3 regions of the Shewanella seohaensis genome follow, and region 3 is predicted to be linked to each of the others. Evidence: predicted binding sites of a transcription regulator. Region 3 holds the regulator's gene; each other region holds the start of a gene.
What was found. The regulator LexA, encoded in region 3, represses DNA repair genes until DNA is damaged. The targets are predictions, from matches to a motif close to TACTGTATNNNNATACAGTA.

Region 1 (3,288 bases), on a different contig from region 3:
AATCCTTTGAAAGCCCCTTTTGGGCAATGGCTTGACGAATACGTATAGGCCCATGACCACGGGCAATATGGCTTCTTACGAGCAGCTCAGCATAGCGCTTATCATTGATAAAACCCGATGCTTCACAATCATCGAGCACGGGATCGATATCAACGATTTCAAAGCCTTTTTCGAGCAGTTTGGAGCGGATTTCTTGGCGGGAATAGTCGCGGCGCGCTAACAGCGCGACCGCGATTTGACGGGCTGACTGGCTCAGAATACTTCGCCTGTTTCGAAGTCAACATTACCTTCGCTATTTTCATCATCAGAAGCTGATGATGACAAGGCTGCAGGGTTACTCAATAATAGCTCACGTAGCGTTTTATCAATTTCAGCTGCGATCGCTGGGTTTTCAGTCAAATATTTGCCAGCATTTGCACGGCCCTGACCAATCTTGTCACCCTTGTAGCTGTACCATGCACCGGCTTTTTCGATAAGTTTATGAGCCACACCTAAATCGACTAATTCACCGGTACGGTTGATACCTTGACCGTAAAGAATTTGGAACTCAGCTTGCTTAAACGGTGCAGCGACTTTGTTTTTAACCACTTTAACGCGCGTCTCGTTACCTACCACCTCATCGCCTTCTTTGATAGCACCTGTACGGCGAATATCGAGACGAACAGAGGCGTAGAACTTCAGCGCGTTACCACCCGTTGTGGTTTCTGGGTTACCAAACATCACACCAATCTTCATACGAATTTGGTTGATGAAGATTAACAGTGTATTCGATTGCTTGAGGTTACCCGCTAGCTTACGCATCGCTTGGCTCATCATACGCGCAGCTAAGCCCATGTGTGAGTCACCAATTTCACCTTCAATTTCCGCTTTGGGTGTTAATGCCGCAACCGAGTCAACGATGATCACATCTACCGCGCCAGAACGGGTTAACGCATCACAGATCTCAAGGGCTTGTTCACCCGTATCGGGTTGTGAACACAGTAAGTTATCGATATCAACGCCTAACTTTTTAGCATAGATAGGGTCTAGCGCGTGCTCGGCGTCGATAAAGGCACAGGTTTTACCTTCGCGCTGAGCGGCAGCAATCACTTCTAATGTCAGCGTCGTTTTACCTGATGATTCTGGACCATAAATCTCAACGATACGTCCCATTGGTAAACCGCCAGCACCTAAGGCGACGTCAAGGGAAAGTGAACCAGTAGAAATAGTCTCAACATCCATAGAGCGGTCTTCGCCCAGCTTCATGATGGAGCCTTTACCAAATTGCTTTTCAATTTGGCTCAATACCGCAGCAAGTGCTTTCTCTTTGTTTGGATCGACCTTCATTCCTGTTCCCTCATCTAGACAGTATCAGTACTGTCAAAAGTGATATTCAATTTAATAAAGCGGGTAATACAAAAAGCGAGGCTCTTTGTCATAATCTGCTGACTAGTATACTGTACAATCATACAGTATCAAGACCTGTGAATGATTTATTTTTAAGTCAGAAAATTTTCCCGTTGAGACAAGCTTTTACCGACTCGTGCTGCAGATTTGTCAGGATATCAGTGAATATGCATGGTTTAAGGGTCAATTTTCAGAAAATTATTGCTAAGATTGGCGTCAATTTATTTTAGACAGTAATAGTGCATATCCACTGATTTTTTATCCCATTACTGTACGACTTTTTTCCCCGCTTTGGGCCGGCATAACGGACGAAAACGATTTAATGAATCCTATAGATACCGATGATTTAGAAAAACATACCCCTATGATGCGTCAATATTTGACCATGAAAGCAGCGCATCACGACATGCTGCTGTTTTATCGTATGGGTGACTTCTATGAACTCTTCTATGATGACGCAAAACGCGCCTCTGAATTATTGGGCATTTCTCTTACGGCCCGCGGCAAAAGTGGTGGAGATCCTATCCCTATGGCGGGTATTCCTTACCATGCAGTTGAAGGGTATCTGGCCAAATTGGTTCAAATTGGCCAATCGGTCGCGATCTGTGAGCAGATTGGCGACCCTGCTACCTCAAAAGGCCCGGTTGAGCGAAAAGTGGTGCGCATCGTCACCCCAGGTACTTTGACCGACGAAGCGTTATTGCAGGAGAGACAAGACAATCTGTTAGCCGCGGTTTATCAAGGTAAAGTCGGTTTTGGCTACGCGACCCTGGATGTGTCTTCCGGCCGTTTCGTGATTGCTGAATTAGAGACAAAAGAGTCCCTCGAAGCCGAACTGCAACGTACCAATCCAGTCGAAATTCTCTATAGCGAAGATTTTGGCGCGATGGAGCTATTGCATCATTTTAAAGGCAAGCGTCGCCGCCCCGAGTGGGAGTTTGATTACGATACCAGCATTAAACTGCTGCTGGCACAATTCGGCACTAAGGATTTGCACGGCTTTGGGATTACCGATGCAAGGCTTTCACTACAAGCGGCTGGCTGCTTGATGCAATATGTGAAAGACACCCAGCGCACCACCCTGCCGCATATCAATGCCATTACCCGTTTCAATCAAACCGATACGATTGTCTTGGATGCGGCAACGCGCCGTAACCTCGAACTGACACAAAATTTGAGTGGTGGTCGAGATAACACCCTAGCAGCCGTGCTCGACAATACCGCCACAGCCATGGGCAGCCGGATGTTGCAACGCTGGATCCATCAGCCGCTAAGAGACCATGCCCAGATTTTTGCTCGCCAAACGGCCGTAAATGAATTACTCGAGACCACGGCCCATGAGTCATTGCATGAGCAGCTTAAAGCCCTAGGCGATATCGAACGTATCATGGCAAGGCTGGCGCTGCGTACCGCTCGTCCAAGGGATTTTGCCCGCCTACGCCAAGCATTAAACCTCTTGCCTCAGTTGCAGCAATCACTCGCGCAGTTAAGTGCGCCCCATACGGTGAAACTAGGCCAACTCTTAGGTGAGTTTCCCGAAGAGCAACAACTGCTTGAGCGCGCCATTGTCGATAACCCGCCCATGCTTATCCGTGATGGCGGCGTGATCCGTGAAGGCTACAATGCCGAGTTAGATGAATGGCGAGGCTTAAGTGAAGGAGCCACTGATTATCTAGTTCAGCTCGAAGCGCGGGAAAAAGAGCGCACTGGTATTGCCACGCTGAAGGTTGGCTACAACCGAGTGCATGGCTACTACATCGAAGTTAGTCGCCTGCAATCGCAGCAAGTGCCGTTAAATTATCAGCGCCGTCAAACCCTTAAGAATATGGAGCGTTACATCACGCCCGAACTTAAGGAATACGAAGAAAAAGTGCTGTCGAGCCAAGGTAAGGCGCTCGCCCT
Region 2 (3,288 bases), on a different contig from region 3:
GCCTGGGCTTATCCATTGGTTTAGCCAATATCATGCCCGTGGCAGTAACTTAGCCAACGATCAACAGTACCAAGATATTATTCGCTATTTCCGCTCGTTCTCCGACCGTGATAGCGATGTGAAGTCAGTGTTCTTTGGCTCGGCGAATACCTTCGAGTATTTCGACCTTAATGGCCGTTTCGATGGCGATCCAAACTACTACACTAACAAGCGTCCTTGGTGGCAGGAGGCTATCGATCAGCGCAGCTTGTTTGTGGGCGATCCTGCGGTCGATGCCAACGATGGATCTATTTCAGCCACGGTTAAAACCCCAGTCTATGGTGCCAATGGTGAACTCATCGGGATTGGTGGTATGGATATTCTCATTGATACCATTGGTAAAACCCTGTTAGCGCCAATCAAATACCGCAACTATGGCCAAGCCTTCCTGATGACAGATGAAGGTAAGCTGGTTTATTTCCCTGGATTCTCAGATAAATTCCCGCCGGGCTCACTTGCGAATCAAATCGATAGCCAGTTTAAGGACACCTCAGGTTTTACCGCCTTAAGACAGCAAATGCAGCGCGAAGCGCAGGGCTTTGCCGAAGTCACCTTTAACGGTGTGCCGCAGCGGGTAACCTTTGTGTCCGTGGGCGGTGATTATCCTAAGCAAAAATGGCACTTAGCCTTTATGTTGCCCCATGAGGTGATTGAAGCGCCAGTGACCGAAGCCTTTTGGAATGCCTGTTTTGTTGCCTTAGGGATTATGCTGTTGGTCGGCATCACAGTATGGTTGATGTTATTGCCCTTTAGACGCCAGCTCGGCAAATTGCTCGATGCGATGGAAGACATTGCCGAAGGTGATAGCGATTTATCCCAACGCATTTTAATGGAGCGCGAGGATGAGTTAGGCAAGCTGGGTGATGCCTTCAACCGCTTTGCCGAAAAGGTGCAGCAGATGTTACTGCACACTCGCAACTTAACCCAAGAGGTGGGCACAGGGGTGATGGATGCGCGCCAAGTGTGTGATTTAGCGGTATCTTCGGTGTCATCGCAGAAACAACAAATCGACTCAGTGGCCACGGCCGCCACCCAAATGGCACAGACGAGCCAAGAAATGGCGATTAGCGCCCAGCGGGCGAATGATTTTGCTGAAAAGGCACAAACCCAAGCCCATGACGGTACTCAAATTGTGTCCCGTGCGACCGAAGGTATGAAGGCATTATCGGTTCAAGTGATTGAAGCGGCCAAAGTCATCAAGGAGTTACGTAGCAGATCTGAGCAAATTGGCGAAGTGTTAAGCGTGATCCGTAACATTGCCGACCAAACCAACTTGCTGGCGCTCAATGCGGCCATCGAGGCGGCGCGGGCGGGTGAGCAGGGCCGAGGCTTTGCCGTGGTGGCCGATGAAGTGCGTACTCTCGCGTCTCGCACCCAAGATTCTACCGCCAACATTCAAGGGATTATCCAAACCCTGCAACAGAGTGCGCTACAAGCCGAGCAGGTGATGGAATCTGGGGTTGAGCAGGCAAGAGTCGGGCAAGACTTGACTACGCAAGTGGAGCAAGCCTTAAGTGATATCGCCAGTGCCATTGTGTCGATTCAGCAGCAAACGGTGGAGATCACCGTCGCGATTGGTCAGCAGGCCGTTGTGGCTGAAGAAGTAGCGCAAAACGTGGTTAGCGTACGTGGTTTGTCCGATCAGTCTTTGCTCTCGAGCCAAGATTTATCCCAAAGTTTGCAAGGATTTGAGCAAGCGACTCACGAACTCACCCGCAACATTGGGCAATTTAAGATTTAATTCAAAACGTTGCAAATCAAGGGAGCCTTAGGGCTCCCTTTGTTTTTTGAGCGCTTATAATCCAAGCGCAAACAGCACCGCGGCAAATTGATAAGTGGTACTTGATTACTGTTTTTATATACAGTATTTTGGGTGTCGGAGGAATGCAAGGTGCGAAAAATCATTCATATCGATATGGATTGCTATTTTGCTGCGGTGGAAATGCGGGATTTTCCCGAATACCGCGGTAAACCGCTGGCTGTCGGCGGCAGTCGGGTGCAGCGTGGCGTCATCAGCACTTGTAATTATGAGGCGCGCAAATTTGGTGTGCGTTCGGCTATGGCGACGGGTTACGCACTGAAATTGTGTCCCGATCTTATCCTCGTTCCCGGTCGTATGCAGGTCTACAAAGAGGTCTCACAGCAAATTCGCGCCATCTTTTCCCGATACACTGAGTTAATCGAACCGCTTTCCCTCGATGAAGCTTATTTAGATGTCAGCGATTGTAAGCTGTTTAAGGGCTCTGCCACGTTAATCGCCGAGGCGATTCGCCGTGATATTTTGGCCGAAACTGGGCTGACGGCATCAGCGGGCGTGGCACCGATTAAATTTCTCGCCAAGGTTGCCTCTGATTTAAATAAGCCCAATGGGCAATGTGTTATCCCACCCGATGAGGTCCCCGAGTTCGTTAAAAGCTTATCCCTGCGGAAAATACCCGGAGTCGGTAAAGTGACCGCTGAAAAACTGTCTTCGCTAGGCTTAAATACCTGCGCCGATGTGCAGGCTTATCCTAAGCAAGAGTTGATTGCCCGTTTTGGTAAGTTTGGCGCCGTGTTAGTCGAGCGGGCCCATGGCATCGATGAGCGCGGGATTTCTGTGAGCCGCGAGCGCAAATCCGTGGGCGTTGAGACCACTCTCGCTCAGGATATTTACACGCTGGAGCAGTGCCAGCAGGTGATGCCGGGATTAATCCAAGAGTTGTCCAGCCGTTTAGGGCGAAGCGCTAAGGGAAGGCAAATCCATAAGCAGGTGGTCAAACTTAAATTTAATGATTTTAAACAGACCACCATCGAGCATCGTAGTGACGAGGTCTCCGTGGTGATGTTTTATGAGCTACTGAGCCAAGCAATGGCTAGGCAAGAGGGCCGTGGAATTCGGTTACTCGGGGTTTCTGTTGGGCTCGCCGAGAGTAAAGACACGCTTTCGCCGCTCATGGCCCGCGAAACTAAGCAGTTGGATTTTGTGTTTTAGTGTTTATCTCATCTGGGCGGCTCAGGCTCCGCGCCAATCTAACCTAGCTTAGCTAAGTTATGTAAGTTAACGCGATAATCAGCCTTATGCAGTGCGCAAATAGAAGCAACAATAAGGCCGCATTGGTAACCCCTCTACGGCCTTTGTTATTTAAGTCTGCTTAGCGACTATTCAGCTGGAGTGATTATTCACCTTTAGCGGGAATGCGTTCTAGCACAGCAAGGAGCAGATCCCAATATTGACCAACTGTAGTGATATTAACCATTTCATCCGGGCCG
Region 3 (3,288 bases):
GCAGGTAATCCATATGGCTGCGATGGCAAGGTACATAAACAATTTCGTGACCATCATGGTGCAGTTGACGGATTTGCTCGGCACCTTTGATATTGATACCGCTGTAGAGCTTGTTCCATAACCAAGTTAAGAAACGCTCGGCAATACGCACTAGGCTGTCGGAATAATTCGCTGCAATTTCATCAAGATATTCAATTGCAGTTTCACGGGCTTGGGTTTCAGAAATCTTCTTACTCGCCGCCTCTTCCTGAATCGCCTTGCGTAAGGATTCGGATTTCAGCAGGGAGTGGAACATTGCCTGACGATTCGGCAGCACAGGCCCTGTCATCACTTTACGTTGGCGGCGGAAATGCACTCTGGCCACCCGCGCCAGTTTATGGGCAATCCCCATATCGGTGCCGTGTTCGTCGGCCATGTAACGCAGCGATACCGCATTCGAAAACTGCACAAAGTTGTGACGGCCCAAAAAGAGGATCATCAAGCACTTACGTAACCAAGTTGGATTCTCGCGCTCAAGCACAGCCGCCTTCATGGTGTCGTCTTCTTTACCCGGAGTACGGCCCCAATACAGACTCACAGGCACCAGCTGAATATCTAACTCTGGCTTTTCCTTATGGACGGCCAACAGGCGCATAAAACATTCTAGGAATGGCTCATTACTGGCACGCTCGCCAAACAAAGGCTTACGGCCTTCGAGGCAAACGACGCGGGGCGCGACAACGCCATTTACCACAAGCGGCTCGTAGGGGCTTGGCAAACCCAGCTTAGTGGTGATCTCGCTTAACGCAGCAATATCACTCAGGGATTCTGTTTTCATTACATAAGCAAGCGGTCTGGACGCGTCCAGATTCAGATCGGCAAAAGGATCCTGCGGCACAACAATAGTGTGCACTAAGTGTTTTTGGATCCAGCGTAATGATTTCAACCAAAGAGAGTCTTGTTTAGGCATTATTCTTATGCAATGTAAGTACGTTCATTAGCCCCATAGAATACCAGATTCTAGGGAATATTCGCTAATACTCTCCAATCGCGTTAAAAAGTGGTTAATACTTGCACTACGAATAATACTGTATATACTAACAGTAACTGTATAGAAAAACAGGAAAGAACATGAGACCGTTGACGCCACGCCAAGCCGAAATTTTAGAGCTGATTAAACGTAATATTGCCGAGACTGGCATGCCACCCACCCGGGCCGAAATCGCCACCCGTTTGGGTTTTAAAAGTGCAAATGCCGCCGAGGAACACCTTAAGGCATTGGCAAAAAAAGGCTGCATCGAGATCATGCCTGGCACTTCCCGCGGGATCCGCCTCCCAGTTGAGGAAGAAGATAACAGCGAATCTGGCTTACCACTGATTGGTCAAGTGGCTGCGGGCGAACCTATCCTCGCCCAAGAGCATGTCGAACAGTATTACCAAGTCGACCCCAGCATGTTCCACCCAGCCGCCGATTTCTTGCTGCGCGTCAGAGGCGACAGTATGAAGAACATCGGTATCCTCGAGGGAGATCTGCTCGCCGTTCATAAAGTACAGCAAGCGCGCAATGGCCAAGTAGTTGTTGCTCGCGTTGATGATGATGTAACAGTTAAACGCTTTGAAAAGAAAGGGAATCTTGTTTATCTACATGCTGAAAATGAAGATTACTCCCCGATTAAAGTCGATTTAAGTTTCCAAAGTCTAACAATTGAAGGGCTCGCCGTAGGGGTGATCCGCAATGGAGATTGGCTATGAACAAACTACTAGGTAATGCCCCGCGTCACCCCGGTTTATGGCTTGATGCGGTACGCGAAACCGATACAGACTGGCAGCATACGCCTATCATTACTATGCCCACCGAGAGCCAAGGGCGCCAAGAGCTAATGCAGCTTAGTAAGCAATTGGCACAACTGAGCCAACAAGGCCGCTGGGTCGTGCTCATCAATCCACCCAGTATCGGCTACAAGCAGTTACTGGCCAACGCTGGCGTGCGTATGGATCGTGTACTCTTAGTCCATGCGAAAGATGAAGTCGAAACACTTTGGGCCATGGAAAAAGCGTTAACCAGTGGCACTTCCAGCGCAGTAATTACTTGGATCCACTCACTCGATGCCCGCGACAATCGTCGTTTGCAAATTGTGGCCAAGAGCGCCCGCGCCATGGGAATCGTGCTCGAAGGTGTCGTAAATCACTCACCTACAGACGCGACACTCAAGCAACCAGCTCACTTTGCCCAAGGTAGTTTTTTTAGCTCTGTTCATTAAAATTTTTGCACTGCGTATTTAGCCTTGAAAGCCGCCTCACCTGTGAATGTGGGGCTTTTTTTTGGCAATTTTTCAGACAATTAGAAAAAGAAGTGATCTTGATCAATTTTTAAACAGCAAGTATGTTTGATTCAGGCGAGCATAATATATCGCCCGTTTAGGCAAAAAATATCGACGATTTATCGAATATCTCTTGCCCACAAAAATCGAGAATAATGGGTTTATTCAGCAGTATGTGCCAGTGTGGCTAATACCAGCAGTAACAATACTTAATCAAAAGTAAGCCGCCAACGCACGTTGAAGTCAGAGAAGCTTTTTTGGGAACTGAAGAGTTTGCATAGAGTTGAGACTTACTGTGTTGCTCTTCTTTGTAGTTGCTATTCGCAATTGGCAGAGGAGAAGTCTTGTGAAGCAATGGTTGTATTGTTTACTCGTGGTGCTATTCGCCCCACCGTTGGCCGCAGCGGACATGCGGTTCAACATGACCCCCGGCGTAACAGAAATCAGTGGCAAGGTTTATCACTTACACATGACGATTCTGTATATCTGCTGCGCAATAGGCCTAGTGGTTTTTGGCGTTATGATTTATGCCATGATCAACCACAGAAAATCCAAGGGCGCGGTCGCGTCTCACTTCCATGAGAGCACAAAAGTCGAAATCGCGTGGACGATTATTCCTTTTGTCATTCTGATCTTAATGGCGATTCCCGCCACGAAAACTCTGATTGCCATGGAAGATCCCAGCAATGCCGATCTCACGGTAAAAGTAACAGGTTCTCAATGGAAATGGCATTATAGCTACTTCGATCAAGATATTGATTTTTACAGCATTCTAGCAACACCAAGACCTCAAATCGAAGGTAGTGAAGCCAAGGGTGAGCACTACTTACTCGAGGTAGATAAACCCCTAGTATTACCCATCAATCGTAAAATCCGCTTCTTGATGACCTCAGAGGATGTCATTCACTCATGGTGGATGCCCGCCTTTGCGGTTAAAAAAGACGCTAATCCAGGTTTTATTAACGAGGCATGGACCCGTATCGACAAA

Region 1: a site for LexA is predicted at 1,435-1,454, ahead of recA (recombinase RecA). Genes of this name have one in related genera too.
Region 2: a site for LexA is predicted at 1,887-1,906, ahead of dinB (DNA polymerase IV). Genes of this name have one in related genera too.

Annotation. Positions count from the first base shown of each region.
Region 1 covers NZ_JAKILE010000004.1:271,682-274,969, forward strand. The annotation lists gene L2713_RS06745 (regulatory protein RecX) at 1-235, opposite strand, end outside; gene recA (recombinase RecA) at 253-1,326, opposite strand; gene mutS (DNA mismatch repair protein MutS) at 1,709-3,288, shown strand, end outside.
Region 2 covers NZ_JAKILE010000001.1:134,778-138,065, reverse strand. The annotation lists gene L2713_RS00625 (methyl-accepting chemotaxis protein) at 1-1,780, shown strand, start outside; gene dinB (DNA polymerase IV) at 1,931-3,010, shown strand; gene L2713_RS00615 (aminoacyl-histidine dipeptidase) at 3,195-3,288, opposite strand, start outside.
Region 3 covers NZ_JAKILE010000007.1:95,557-98,844, forward strand. The annotation lists gene plsB (glycerol-3-phosphate 1-O-acyltransferase PlsB) at 1-949, opposite strand, end outside; gene lexA (transcriptional repressor LexA) at 1,111-1,731, shown strand; gene L2713_RS09970 (cell division inhibitor SulA) at 1,728-2,240, shown strand; gene coxB (cytochrome c oxidase subunit II) at 2,647-3,288, shown strand, end outside.